Regions from separate parts of the Paenarthrobacter sp. TE3676 genome, predicted to be linked through region 2. Evidence: riboswitches for the same ligand, from Rfam matches in the RefSeq annotation. Region 2 holds a riboswitch; the other holds the start of a gene.

Region 1 (7,178 bases), on a different contig from region 2:
GTCCCCGTCCCGGTTCCCTCGGAACTGATCCCGTCGCTCCCCGGAAAGCCCTAGTCTCCAGGCCCCAAACCTCCCCGCGAAGTGACACTTAATGCCAATGTTCTTCGCGAACATTGGCATTAAGTGCCATCTCGGCGCGCGTTAAACCACGACGGCGGGGTGCGGCTTCGCGTGGAAGCCGCACCCCGCCGTCGAGCTTGAAGCTATGCGGAGACCAGCGTGTGCCAGTCGTTGACGAGGGGCAGGTTGTGCGCCTCGGAAACGGAGTGGTGCGCCACGTGGCCGGCGGCGATATTGAGGCCGGCAGCCAGGGCGGGGTCGCGGTCGAAGGCGGCCTTGACGCCCAAGTTGGCCAGTGCCACGGCGTAGCGCAGGGTGACGTTGGTCAGTGCGTATGTGGAGGTGTTCGGAACAGCGCCAGGCATGTTGGCAACGCAGTAGAAGATCGAGTTGTGGACCTTGTACGTCGGTTCCTGGTGGGTGGTGGGGTGCGTGTCTTCGAAGCAGCCGCCCTGGTCCACGGCGATGTCCACCAGAACCGAGCCCGGCTTCATGCGGGAGACGAGTTCGTTGGTGACCAGTTTGGGAGCCTTGGCGCCCGGGATCAGGACGGAGCCGATCACCAGATCTGCGTCGATGACTGACTTCTCGATCTCGTAGGCGTTGGAGGCGACGGTCTTCAGGCGGCCCTGGTAGAGGGCATCGAGTTCGCGCAGCCGGTTGATGTTGATGTCCATGATGGTGACATCAGCACCGAGGCCCAGCGCCATGGCGGCAGCGTTGGTTCCCGCAACGCCTGCGCCGAGGACAACAACCTTCGCAGGGCGCACGCCCGGTACGCCGCCAAGGAGGACGCCCTTGCCGCCGGCCGGAGCCATCAGCGAGGAAGCGCCAACCACGACGGACAGGCGGCCTGCGACCTCGGACATCGGGGCGAGCAGCGGAAGGGTGCGGCCTTCCTGCACGGTTTCGTAAGCGATGGCCGTGACGCCGGAGTTGATGAGCTCGGCGGTGAGCTCGGGCTCTGCGGCAAGGTGCAGGTAGGTGAAGAGGATGAGGCCCTTGCGGAAGCGGTGGTACTCGGCCGCGATGGGTTCCTTGACCTTCATGACCATGTCCGCGCGGGCCCAGACGTCATCTGCTTCGTTGACGATTTCGGCGCCGGCGATCGAGTATTCCTCGTCGGTGATGCCCGAGCCAAGGCCTGCGCCGCGTTCAACCAGAACGGTGTGTCCGTGGGTGCGGAACTCGTGGACACCGGCGGCCGTGATGGCTACGCGGAACTCGTTGTTCTTGATTTCTTTGGGGACACCGATGATCATCTGTGGGCTCCATCGTTAGCGGCCTCTTCGGCCGAAAAATGTGTTGCGGGCTGTGATTCCAGAATAGATCCGGCTGTGAGGCAGGCGACATGGACCCGGGGCCGCCCTCATGCGGAAAGTCCGAAAATCCAGGGATCTTTTGCCAGCCAGCTCGACATTTGTCGAGCACTGGAGCGTCAAGTGTCGCCTGCTGTTGGTACGCTTTCCAGATGCTGCAGGACGTGGAACAGATCGTTGAACGCGTTGCCTTAAAGCTGGGCCGCGGACTGTCCTTGGAAGATCTCGACGGCGTTCTTCTCGCCTATAGCTCCAACCAGTCCCACGCCGACCGCGTTCGCGTGAACTTCCTCCTCAGCAAGCGGGTCCCCGGCGACGTCAGCGCCTGGCAACTCGCTCATGGCATCGCCACGGCCGTGCGACCCGTCGTCGTTCCTGCCAACAACGAACTCGGCATGCTGGGCCGCGTCTGCGTGCCGCTTTTGGTCCGCGGTTTCCGTGTGGGGTACTTGTGGGTGCAGCTGGACCTTGAAGAGCAGAGTGCGACGGCGATACTCGCCGAACTGCCCGGCGTGCGGGACGAGCTGGACCTGTTGGCGGGCTTGCTCCTTGATTCCAATACGGCCGAATCTGAGTTCCGGCGAAGGCGTGAGCAGGAGTTCCTGTCAGCCTGCGGCGGCGAATCGAACGCTGTGGCCGCCGTCGCGGGTTGGAAGGAAATCCAGGGGCGCGGTCCGTGGCAGTTGGTAACCATACTCGACCCGGATGGTGCGAGGTCCGACGTCGATCCTATTGCCGCTACCCTGACGCATCGATCAGCGGCGCTGCAGTCCACTATCGGCGTCAACGCCGCCTTGTTCAGCGCCGGAACGGAGACGCATTCGGTGGTCCTGTTCCGCGAGTCGGGCGGCCGGGCAGACCATGCCCAGGTGCTGGTGCATTATCAACTGGAGCTTGCGAAGCGCGCTGGCCGCAAGGTGGACAGGGTGATCCTGGGCATCAGTGAACCCTTCCAAGTCATCCGGCAGCTATCGGGCGCTTACCGTCAGTCGAAGGTTGCTGCGCAGGCGGCCGCCGTGGACCTCCCGCTAGGTGAGCTCGTGGACAGCCGGACCGTTGGTGTCTATCAACTTTTCGATCGTCTGGTGGCACCCGGAGGCTGGGATGACACAGGATCGGTGCATTTTCAGGCCCTTGAGGACCAGGACAAAAACGGCGAACTCCTGCCTGTCCTGGAACTGCTCTATGACAATGACGGCTCGGTGCAGGACGTCGCCGCCAAACTTCACCTCCACCGGAGCAGCATCTACAACCGGCTCGGCCGGATCCGCCAACTCATCGGTGCTGATCCGTTGAGTGGCGCGATCCGGCTCGAGTTACATGCGGCCCTGAAGGCTCGGCGCTGGGCCGGGCGGCCGCGGATCTGAGCCTACGAGCGCCGCAAACGCTGGCAGCTCCAACGTCCCATCCGGCGACGGAAAGCGGCAGTCCGGCTGCTGCTGCAGTACCGGCTATGCCACCCCGCGTGAGTGGAGGTACGGGGCAGGCGGGTGCTCAACCGAGGACCTTCTGGGCTGCGTCCAGGATGTCTTGAAGCGCAGATTCGCTGGGCTGGGGAGCCGAGGCGGCCTGCGGCTTGCTCGGCCGGGGCTTGGACGTCGGGGTTGCAGTTTCCGTTGGTGTGGGCGTCGGCGTCGGTGTTGGTGTGACCGTCGGGGTTGGTGAGGTTGTGGGCGTCGGAGTCGTGGGCGGTGTGGTTACCGTGTCCGACGGCACCTCGCTCGGCGCGGGAGCTGGCTGGGTGGGGGCTGGGCTTATCACCCCAGGGACGGCCGGGACTGAGGAGGGGACAGCCGATGGAACCCAAACCGGGTTGGCAAGGGACACCTTCGGGGTCGGAGCCGGCGACGACGACCCGGCCGTGGGTGCCTCGGCTAATGTCGCGGGCTGGCCGGCCTCCGAGGACGCTGTGGCAAGTGAAGAGGCTGATGGCGACGACGCTGATGGTGCGGAAGCCGTGGAATACGAGGCACTGGGCGCAGGGGCTGCGGAGCCCGAATTCCTGTCGGCACCGCTGGCTTCATGCGCAGGAGTTTCCTGGCCGAAGAACGGAAGCTCAAGGGCTTGCCCCAAAGTCCCGGCCGTCAGTACTAGTCCAAGCGCACCTGCAACCACGGCCATGCGCTGGCTCATGTGCTTGACCGACGCTGCTTTCCGAAGGGCGGCGTGGGGTTCGCGGCCGAAGGATGAGGTGGACCCCACGCTGGGCCTGGCCGCGGAGGGTGCCGCAGCGGGTGCGGCAGCCTGCCGGCGAACATCCTTGCGGCTTGCCAGTGCTGCCGACGCCGTTGCCGCGGCAGCAAGCTGCGCCTGAGACTTACCCCGAGGTGACTCGGTTTGCAGGGACTCGGTGCGGGGCGAGTCGTTGCTCGGTGACTCGGCGGCTTCGGGGGTGCTCGTGGATTCTTCGCGGGAAGGCACTACCGGAATGGCCGTCGTGGCAGGTTCCGGCGTTGAAGCCTGCACCACTGGAATTGCTGCGGTTGCGGGCTCCTGGGCGCTCAGCTCCTGAGGATCCGGCTCCACGCCAGCAGGGGGTGCGCTGGCAGGGGGCGCACTTGCCGGGGTCACAATGGGGATTGCCGCGGTAGGGGGTCCCGGTGGGGTCGACCTCCGTGCCGCTGGCTGCCCCGTAGGTATCGCGGCAGTCATGGGTTCCGCCTGCTCGGACGGTTCGGGCGCCGGCTGTGGGGCCGAGGCCTCAGGCGCAATCACGGCAAGGGCTGCACGCTCCCGCTCGGCTGCACGAATTTCCGCACGAGTGGCAGGCGCCACCGTGGTGGGCATGGCCGCAGTGGCGGGTTCCGGCGTCGTGCCTGTGTTAACCGTGCCTGTAACAGCAGCTTCAGTGTTAGTGGCGCCAGTGTCATCTGGGTTTCCGGTGGGGAATCCGCTGGATTGGGCCCGACGGCGTCCGGTTGGCTTGGTGCGCTCGCCTTCAGTCTGGGCGCGGCGCGGCTGATCCATGGTTGGGGACATGGTGGTTGCCTCTCAACGCCTTCGAGGTTAGCTGTCGGGTTCGGACGAGGCCGTCCGGCCGCCTAAGCGGCTTCACCCCGAGGACTTGGATACCAAGCCCGGGAACTGTGGGTCCCCCGCCTCTGCCGCGGGTCTGGCGGATCCCGGATTGCGGCAGAGCTCGGCGTCAATCCGGAAGCGGCCCAGCGGACATACGGGTCGCTCTACGACGGTACATGAGCCGGAAAGTAAAGTCACATTAATGTAACGGGCGGTAGGCCTGCCCAACCGAGGGGTTTCTATGACTTAGGCTTCGGTGCCGGTGAGGGAGCCGGCAACTCATGCTGGATCTTCTGGATCTGCACGGCTTGATGAGTTTCCGGGCGGAAGACTTCCTCCACGACTCCAAGCATTCCGCCGGTGGCTCCACGCCGGACTTTGCCCTGGCTGCTCCGGCGCGATGACCAGTACCAAACGCCGGCCAGCAGGGCCGGGAATCCGAGCACTGCCGCCAACACGAGCAAGATATCCATGGCCTAACACTAGCTTCGCGGTGCACCGGCAGGTAGACATTGTCTATGGACCTGCCTGTGATGCCACCCGTCTCGCCCATGCTCGCCAAATCCGTTCCGGCCATCCCCGATATTGGGCACTACGAACCCAAGTGGGACGGATTCCGGACCATCGTCTTCAAGGATGGCGACGAGATCATCCTGGGCAGCCGCAACGAGAAGCCAATGACCCGCTACTTCCCCGAAGTGGTGGAGGCTCTCAGGAAGAACCTGCCGGACAAATGCGTGATCGACGGCGAGATCGTCCTGATCGAGGGCAAGAGGCTCGAGTTCGAGGTACTCCAGCAAAGGATCCATCCCGCCGACAGCCGCGTGAGGATGCTCGCCGAGAAGACTCCGGCTTCCATGATTGCGTTCGACATCCTGGCGCTGGGCGACGAGAACCTCATGGACAAGCCGTTCTCCGAGCGCCGCGCCATCCTGGAGCGTGCGCTCGCCAAGGCCGAGCCGCCTGTCTATGTGACCCCCGCAGTGACGGATCTCGAGCGGGCGCAGGAATGGTTCGTGCAGTTGGAAGGCGCGGGACTGGACGGGGTGCTGTCCAAGCCGTTGACCGGGGCCTATCAACCCAACAAGCGCGTGATGTTCAAAACCAAACACGAGCGCACGGCGGATTGTGTGGTGGCCGGATTCCGCTGGCACAAGACCGCGAAGGTTGTTGGCTCGATGCTGCTCGGCCTCCACGATGACACTGGCCGCCTGCATCACGTGGGAGTGGTGGCATCGTTCCCCATGGCCCGGAGGGAGGCCCTGGTGGCCGAGCTTGAGCCGTATCAAGTCGAACTCAGCGAGCATCCCTGGGGTGAGTGGGCCAACCAGGACGAAGCTGCCGGGGGTTCACGCATGCCCGGCGCGCAAAGCCGGTGGAGCGGGGGCAAGGATTTCTCGTTCGTGCCCCTGCGCCCCGAACTCGTGATCGAAGTGAAGTACGACTACATGGAAGGCGACAGGTTCCGGCACACCACGCAGTTCCGTAGGTGGCGGCCGGACAGGACCCCCGAGAGCTGCACGTACTCGCAACTGGAGGAGCCCGCTGAATACGATCTCGGGGAGATCCTGCAGCTGCCGAACAGCTAGAACGTTGCCAACCCGCTGCTATGTCGCTGGGTACCAACGGAGCCGCGGGTTGGCGACTGTGTTACTCCTCGTGGCCTTGATCGCTGCTCATGCTGCCCTCGGCCGGCGGGGTTTCTCCGGGAGGGACTCCGCCGCCCGGCTCCAAGCCGGTGACGTTGCCGTCGAGGGGGTCGGGGTTGGCGGATGCAGCGGGGTCCTCGTCCTCATCCTGGCGCATGTCGGGATCCTCGTGGATGCTGTCGGCATCGGACGTAGTGTCGTAGGGTCCCGTAGCGCCGGTTGCGCCGAAGCCTTGGGTTTCCTTATTCGAGTCTTTGTCGGTCACGATCAGCCCTTTCGTAAGCAATCTTACTAATGTGCATGCTCCGCCAGCCTAACCGGGACCGGCTAACCCAACAAGGTGAGCCAACAAACCGAGCCCGCAACCTAACCCAACAAGGGACCCCAACTCAGGCGCCGGCGTCGTGCGTCAGGGGTCAACGGTGAGGCGTGGTCGCGGTGACAAAGCTCCGAATGGCATCCGCCACAGCCTTGGGGCGCATGTGCTGCGCCACGTGCCCGACCCCCGGAATCTCCACCAGACGCCCCTGCGCGACTGCCCTTGATAGCCGCAGCGCCCAGTCCGGTCCTGCCACATGGTCGCGGCTTCCCCTCAGAATCAGCACCGGCACGTGGACGCCGGCGAGCCGTTTCTCCGTGGGGTAACTCATCATGACGGGAAGCTCAGTGAGGTACCAGCGCGGGCCGCAGCGGATGTAGTCGGAGATGACTATCCAGTTGGAGGCGGGGCTCTCGCGAATCATTCCGTCGAGGGTCAGGGCCAGCGACTGCCGCCACACATTCTTGTGCCGGGCATCCACCACCGGCCCCATCAGCACCAACTGCCGGATCTGGTCCGGGGCATGCAAGGTCGCTTCGATGGCAAATTGCGCGCCCATCGAGTGGCCCACCAACACATAGGAATCGATGCCGCAGCTCTTGAGTGCCTCGGCAATGAAAGCGCCGTAATCCTCCACGGACAACTGACGGCCGGGCTTGGGTGTGCCGCCAAAACCGGGCAGGTCCAACGAATAGGTAGGCGCGTTCGAGGCCAGGACTCCATGCAAGCGCGCCAAGTACCGATGCGACACGCCAATGCCATGAATCAAGACGTATGCGGGCTCGTTCCGAGGCTCTGCGCCCGGCTCGGGCC
Region 2 (7,178 bases):
CGCGATTGCCGCAGCGGGACCGGCGAACACCGGTTCTTCCCGTGCCCGCAGAACGCCGACCGGTAGTTGCGTGCTTTCCGACCCGCCCGGAACGTCCGGTCCCACCACCACCACAGCCGAAGCACCCCGGGCCGCCTGCAGGGCATGGGTAAGGAGGGTGCCGCCGTCGTACTTCAACGATGGCTTGGGCACGCCCCCGAGACGGGTGGCCCGGCCACCCGCCAAAATCACGGCATTGAACTCCATCCGCCCAGATTACCCGGGACGGCTGGAGACCAGCAGAAATCGATCAGGCAGCGGATTCCGGCAACAGGAACGGGTCCCAGTCCGGCGCAGGTTTCTCGAGTTCTTTGATCTGCCACATGGTTCCCTGGGGCACGCCGGGCTTGAAACGGAGATTCCAACCCATCTCTGCCAGCGTGTGGTCGCTCTTGGCGTTGTTGCATTTCAAGCACGCCGCAACCAGGTTTTCCCAGGAATCCGCGCCGCCCCTGGATTTGGGGTGGACGTGGTCTATGGTGTGGGCTGTTTTCCCGCAGTAGGCGCAGCGATGGCCGTCGCGGCGAAGTACCCCGCGGCGACTCACGGCGGTAATCCTGTTGTACCGGGGACGGATGTAGCGGTTGAGGAGGATCACGGAAGGTCTTCCGAGTATCTCCTGTGGCCCGACGACAGGCTCGTCGCCTTCGGCCACCACGCTAGCTTTCCCAGTCAGCACAAGGACCAGCGCCCGGCGGAATGTTATTACCGCCAGCGGTTCATATCCAGCATTCAGAACGAGTGTGCGCATGCACGTACCTCTTCACGGCCGCACCCGTCAGGGGCACGAGGGCCGGCTGCCCTCTGCATGTACGGGCTGTGGATCGACAACATAAGGGTAAGCACTTATATGCCGTATCAACGAATTTTTCCGTCGTTTCGCGTGCAGTGTCGGTAAGAGTTCATGCGCGGTTAAGGGATGTGGCGGAAATCAAAGGGCCCCTTTGTGAGCCGCCACCACCTACTTTGAGGGGCAGAACCGCCCCGACACACGTGATTTGCGGCGGGTCGGGTGGCTTTCAGAACCAAAGTGGGTGGTGGCCGCACGCCCACTACTACGGGCATCCCACGAGCCGGCAAGGGTTAAAGCAGAACACCCCGCCCGGCCAAAGCCAGCGGGGTGCTCTTACGCGATGTGGATCAGCCGTTGACGCGGATGAAGACCGGGCCGGAGCCCACGTTGGCGCTGAACAGTGCCGTGGTGGATCCGTTCCATCCACCGTGAACTGCTTGGCCGTTGCCGACGTATACAGCGATGTGGGCCTGTCCGGCCAAACCGCCGTTGGCGTAGTAGGCGAGGTCGCCGGGCTGGGCTTCAGCTGCACTCACGGTGCGGCCCAGGGAGAGGTAGCCAGCGGGCCAGTCGTGGAAGTTGATACCCACGGCGGCCAGGGAGTTGGTCACAAGCATGGTGCAGTCCTGGGTGACACCGAGCTGGGCGTAAGCTGCAGCAGCGATAGCGGCACCGAGGCCGCTGGATGCGGCGGGAGCTGCGGGAGCGGGGGTCGCGTTGCTGACAGCAACGGTTGCATTGGCTGCCGGAGCTGCGTTGGCGGTAACCGCGGTTGCCTCGTTGTTTTCGACCTTGGCTTCAACCTTGGCCGGAGCTTCCTCGACCACCACGGGAGCCGGGGCTTCCACCGTTGTGACCACGGGGCGCTCGTAGGAGATGGCCACAGTGGAGTCCGCGGCGATGGTGGCCTGGACTACCGACTGCACGTCAAGAGTGGACGTGGACGTCGATTCGCGATCCACGTTGGTATCGGCAGCGTTGGCTGCGATGCCACTGGTCAGGACCAGGCCTGAAGCTGCGGCAATAACTGCTGCCTGGCGGCCAACGCCACCGGCGTTGTTGCTGACGGCCTTGGCGATGACGGCAAGCGAGCTGGTCTTGGGGGCCTCAGCGCGGTGCCGTGCAACCTTGTTTGCACTGGTCATGATTTTCTCTTTTCGTATCCGCATGCAGTTGGGGTGCACGCGGGTAGTGGGTTGGCCAGCATGTGGGGAACGCCGGCCGACCCCGAACCGGATTTTTCTAGCGGAGGGTGTAGAACGAGGAGGTGCCGGTGGACGCTACAGAGTGCAGCAGCGTTCCCTGGCCGGGGTTCAAAGCGCTGATCATCATGCCGTTGCCGACGTAGATGCCTACGTGGGCTCCGCCGTTCTGCATGACGAGGTCGCCGGGAGCAGGAGTGCTGGTGGGCGTCATGGCCGTCCAGGCGTTGACGCGGGGGATGCTGATTCCGGCCTGTGCGTAGACCCACTGGGTGAAGCCGGAGCAATCCCAACCGTTGGGTGTGGTTCCGCCCCAAACGTAAGGAGAGCCGATGCCGGTGTAGGCAATGGCGGCGAGACCGGAGGCAGCTGCACTGGAGGCCGAATCCTTGGCCTCGGAAGACTTTGCTGTAACTGCTTCCGCTGTTTCTTCGCTGGTGGCCGCTGCGCGCTCGGTAACCTGCGCTGCGCGCTGTACTACCTTGGGGGCTTCCAGGGTGGCCACGGTGGGGCTCTCGAAGGAAACGGTGGCTGTCGGTTCTGCGGTAATCACCGCGGTAGCAACCAGCTGTTGGGTGCTGGAGGCCTCCGACTTGGAAACGTCGGTGTCTGTTGCTTGTGCCGGCAAGCCGACGGTGAGGACGAGGCCTGAGGCTGCTGCCAGGACGGCGGCCTGACGGCCCACGGTACCTGCGTTGGAGGAAACAGCCTTGGAAAGAGTGTTCAACGGGTTCGTGCGAACCGTTTGGGCGCGATGGCGCGCAGGGGTAGTGCGTGATGACACGTAGGTAGCCTCTCCCAATGCCTGCGAGGTGAGCTGTCGGATTCGGATGGGAGTCATCCGGCCGCGCTGCTTCCAAGGAAGCTTTTGCGACTTAACCCCAAGGCCTTCTTTCGAAGGCCAGAAGTGGTTCCCCCGCCCCTGCCAGACGATTTATGCGAACGGACCTTGAGCGGTGGCAGAGCTAGGCAATCCACTCAAGTGCACCGGCCCCCTAAAAAGCCGATGCGCTCTGTACGCTACAACACTTGAAAGCGAATGTCACATTCAGGTCACGGGGCGTCCCGCGAATGCGAGAGGCAACCATCAACTGGCTTAGAGCCAGCCCATGGGGTCTACAACTTCACCGTTGACCTGGACCTCGAAGTGGAGGTGGCAGCCGGTGGAAGCGCCCGTGGTGCCGCTCAGGGCGACGGTGTCGCCGCGGTTTACGGTCTGGCCTACCTGGACGGTGAAGGACGACAGGTGGTTGTACGTGGTCTCGAGGCCATTGCCGTGGTCAACGACAACGCGGTTGCCTCCGCCGTACTCGTGCCATCCGGCGAACGTAACCTTGCCGGTGGCCGCTGCATGCACAGCCGTGCCGCACTGGGCAACGAAGTCCTGGCCACGGTGGAAGTCACCTGCGCCACCCGTGAGGGGGCTGATGCGGTAACCAAAAGGGGATGCCGTGGTGAGCGTGTCCAGGGGGCTGGCCATGCTGCCAACGGACGAGGCCCGCTGGATGCTCTCAGTCGACTGCGCGCTGAGCAGCTGCTTCAGCTTCCCATCGGGGTCGGCAGAAGTGGCGACGGCGGCGCGGCTGAAGTCGATCTTGGCTGACGCGGCGGCGGAAACCTCGGGCTGGCTGCCAGCGGGGGCGGCGACGGCGAGGGCAGACTCAGTCTGGCCTGATTCCGAAGTGGCCATGACGGGACTCGTGGCCGGCAGACCGACAGTCAGGGCAAGTCCGGTGGCGGCAAGCGCAACACCGGCCTTCTGCCCGACGCCGCTGGCAGCGGCGAAGTCGGCAACCTGGCGCAGCGGGCTCTTACGGCGGCGCACCTGACGCTCGGTGTCGCGAGGCCGGATCTCCGTTACGACGGTGGCTGGCCGCAGCTCAGCAGCGGGGCCGGACGCGCGGCGGCGACCCCTGACGTTCTGCGATGTCAAACTCTGTTCCTCTCTCAAAAGCCTGCGAAGTTAGCTGTCGGATTCGGGTCAGAGAGTACAAAGACCCGGTCCGCACGAGGCGCTCACGGCACACAGGTATCCCAAGAGGGACTTGCATACGTGGGCACTTCTGCTGCGGACTTCACCCCAAGGCTGCTTCTTTAGACAGCCGCTTGTGGTTCCCCCGCCTCTGCCAGTGGTGGGTGGCACACCTGATCCGCTGGCAGAGCTCGGCTCCGGATCAGGTAACGCTTTGGTATCAGCGCTAGTAGATAACTATAGGGGATTAAGGCTCTTGGTAATAAATTCGTTATCAACAGGAGCGGGGCAAGCGAAGGAGGCCCTTATCATCAATTCCGAAAAACCGCAGGTCACACGCGCGCCGAAGGCGCAAAAGTGAGGTTTGACACTGTGCTGGCCCGGTGCCGGTCAGCTGAGGGAGACGAAGACGTGCGCAGCAACTTCAGGAGGTAGCTCCAAGGCGCCCTCGATACCCGGGACGCGGACAGAGATGTACTCACCGACGCGCTCCAGCGACACTGTTGCGCCTGGACGGATTCCGCCCTCATCCAACTGGGTGAGAAGTTCCGGCTCGACTTGGATGGGCTCCGCAAGGCGGCTGACCACAACGCGGGAATCAGTGGCGTAGCCGTCCATGGCCTGCAGCAGATTGACATCCAGCCGGGGGAAGGGCTGGCTGGCGAGGCCACCAAGCGCCTCAAGCCCCGGGATGGGGTTGCCATAGGGAGACTCTGTGGGATGCTCCAGGAGCTCGTAAAGCCGGCGCTCCACGCGCTCACTCATGACATGCTCCCAGCGACACGCTTCATCATGTACGTAGGCCCAGTCCAAGCCAATAACGTCGGCCAACAGGCGCTCCGCAAGGCGGTGCTTGCGCATGACCTCTGTGGCGCGTTTCCGGCCCACTTCAGTGAGCTCCAGGTGGCGGTCGTTGGACACAATCACCAGGCCGTCGCGCTCCATGCGTCCGATGGTCTGGGAAACAGTGGGTCCGGAGTGGCGCAATCGCTCGGCAATGCGGGCCCGGAGAGCCACTATGTTTTCTTCTTCAAGCTCCAAAATGGTCCGAAGATACATCTCAGTGGTATCGATCAGATCCGTCATCCAGCTCAGCTCTCCTCGAACGCAGTTCCTTGCGTAATCTCCACCGTACCGCGTCCCCAGCAAGGGCGGACGGTGTGCACCGCCGCCCCATGAACGCCAACCACCAGCCTAGCTTATTTGGAATTACTCTGGATAATTCCGGTCGCATCCTGTTCGTTTGCATTCCACGTGGCGGACTATGACGGCTGCAGGTTCCTGCGCCCGGGCCGTGTCAGGCAGAATTAGGGTGTCGAAGGGGCAGTTGATGCCCCATGCCACCTCCCATCTCTAGCCGACACCCATTGGAGCCCTACGTGAGCGACAACAGCATCACCATTCCCGCCGATCTGCTGCCCAAGGATGGACGCTTCGGCGCTGGACCGTCCAAGGTTCGCCCGGAACAGATCGAAGCGTTGTCTGCCGCGTCGACCACCATCCTCGGCACCTCCCACCGTCAGGCTCCGGTCAAGAACCTTGTGGGCTCGGTCCGCGAAGGACTCAGCCAGTTCTTCCGCGCGCCTGTTGGCTACGAGGTTGTCCTCGGCGTTGGCGGCTCCACGGCGTTCTGGGACGTGGCTGCGTTTGGCCTGGTTGAGAAGAAGGCCCAGCACCTCTCATTCGGCGAGTTCGGCTCAAAGTTCGCTGCAGCTACCAACAAGGCACCGTTCCTTGATGCGTCGTCCATCATCAAGGCTGAACCCGGCACCCGCCCCGTGGCAGCGGCCGAAGCCGGCGTGGACGTCTACGCTTGGCCCCAGAATGAAACGTCAACCGGCGTGGCCGCTCCCGTAAAGCGCGTGCAGGGTGCCGACGAAGGCTCGCTGGTCCTCGTGGACGCCACCTCAGCGGCCGGCGGACTGGACGTTGACGTCGCCGAGTCGGACGTCTACTACTTCGCCCCGCAAAAGAACTTCGCCTCCGACGGTGGCCTCTGGCTGGGCCTGTTCTCCCCCGCCGCCCTGGAACGTGCGGCACGGGTCAAGGCGAGCGGCCGCTGGATCCCGGACTTCCTGGACCTGCAGACCGCCATTGACAACTCCAAGCTGAACCAGACCTACAACACGCCTTCGCTCTCCACCTTGGTGACCTTGGACGCGCAGGTGCAGTGGCTCAACAGCAACGGTGGCTTGGACTTTGCCAGCAAGCGCACGGCAGACTCCGCCAACCGTATTTATTCCTGGGCGGAGGCCTCGGAGTACGCAACGCCCTTCGTCACCAACGCCGAAGACCGCTCCAATGTCATCGCCACCATTGACTTCGATGACTCCATTGACGCCGCAGCCATTGCCAAGGTCCTGCGCGCAAACGGCGTCGTGGACACCGAGCCGTACCGTAAGCTCGGCCGCAACCAGCTGCGCATTGCCACGTTTGTGGCCATTGAGCCGGACGACATTTCCGCGCTGCTCGCGAGCATCGATTACGTCGTGGGCGAGCTGAAGAAGTAGCACCACGGGCCTCGGTCGGCGTCGTGCGGGTAGCTCCCGGACGGCGCCGCCGCCGTTTAAGGCGCGTTACGCGCCCTGCCGGCCTGCGCCGTCGTCGTCCGCCTCCGGACGGGAAAGCAGCGACTCCACCCGAAAGTGCTTCAGTCCGCGGGCCCGGCGGTCGAAGCGGAGCCGCAGCTGTTTCGCGCGGATAATCCACAGCAAACCCACGACGGCGGTGCTGACGCCGGCAACCGCTGCAACGCCGACCGCCCATCGAGGGCCACCGACGTTGGCCACCAAACCCACCAACGGTGCACCGATGGGAGTGCCGCCCATGAAAATGGCCATGTAGAGGGACATGACCCGCCCTCGCATGACAGCCTCGGTGGTGGATTGCACGTAGCCGTTGGCGCTGGTGATCAAGGTCAGGGCGAACAGGCCACAGGGAACCAAAGCGAGCCCGAAGAGCACAGCGTTGGGTGCCAGGGCGGCCAAGGCGCTGGCCACGCCGAAGCCGCCGGCCGCCCCGAAGATCAACCTGAGACGCGGCCTTCCGCGTCGGGCAGCCAACAGTGCACCGGTCACCGACCCGATGGCCATGACCGAGTTCAACGCTCCGAACGCGCCCGCGTCCATGCCGAACTGGGTCCCCACCATCGCGGCGATGAACAGGGGGAAGT

Evidence for each region. Region 2 has a riboswitch for cyclic di-AMP ahead of ACZ881_RS14505 (C40 family peptidase). Riboswitches for the same ligand answer to the same signal wherever they lie in the genome.
Region 1: linked by a shared signal. The riboswitch ahead of ACZ881_RS19790 (hypothetical protein) and the one ahead of ACZ881_RS14505 (C40 family peptidase) in region 2 are both predicted to bind cyclic di-AMP.

Annotation. Positions count from the first base shown of each region.
Region 1 covers NZ_JBWBQU010000009.1:95,889-103,066, forward strand. The annotation lists gene ACZ881_RS19775 (hypothetical protein) at 1-54, shown strand, start outside; gene ald (alanine dehydrogenase) at 204-1,322, opposite strand; gene ACZ881_RS19785 (PucR family transcriptional regulator) at 1,532-2,746, shown strand; gene ACZ881_RS19790 (hypothetical protein) at 2,874-4,358, opposite strand; cyclic di-AMP (ydaO/yuaA leader) riboswitch at 4,361-4,507, opposite strand; gene ACZ881_RS19795 (hypothetical protein) at 4,637-4,870, opposite strand; gene ACZ881_RS19800 (ATP-dependent DNA ligase) at 4,916-5,986, shown strand; gene ACZ881_RS19805 (DUF6480 family protein) at 6,048-6,311, opposite strand; gene ACZ881_RS19810 (alpha/beta fold hydrolase) at 6,463-7,178, opposite strand, start outside.
Region 2 covers NZ_JBWBQU010000005.1:371,810-378,987, forward strand. The annotation lists gene ACZ881_RS14490 (NTP transferase domain-containing protein) at 1-246, opposite strand, end outside; gene ACZ881_RS14495 (HNH endonuclease) at 290-790, opposite strand; gene ACZ881_RS14500 (NlpC/P60 family protein) at 1,180-1,977, opposite strand; gene ACZ881_RS14505 (C40 family peptidase) at 2,075-2,818, opposite strand; cyclic di-AMP (ydaO/yuaA leader) riboswitch at 2,823-2,985, opposite strand; gene ACZ881_RS14510 (M23 family metallopeptidase) at 3,131-3,967, opposite strand; cyclic di-AMP (ydaO/yuaA leader) riboswitch at 3,972-4,186, opposite strand; gene ACZ881_RS14515 (iron-dependent transcriptional repressor DtxR) at 4,397-5,092, opposite strand; gene serC (phosphoserine transaminase) at 5,386-6,516, shown strand; gene ACZ881_RS14525 (MFS transporter) at 6,583-7,178, opposite strand, start outside.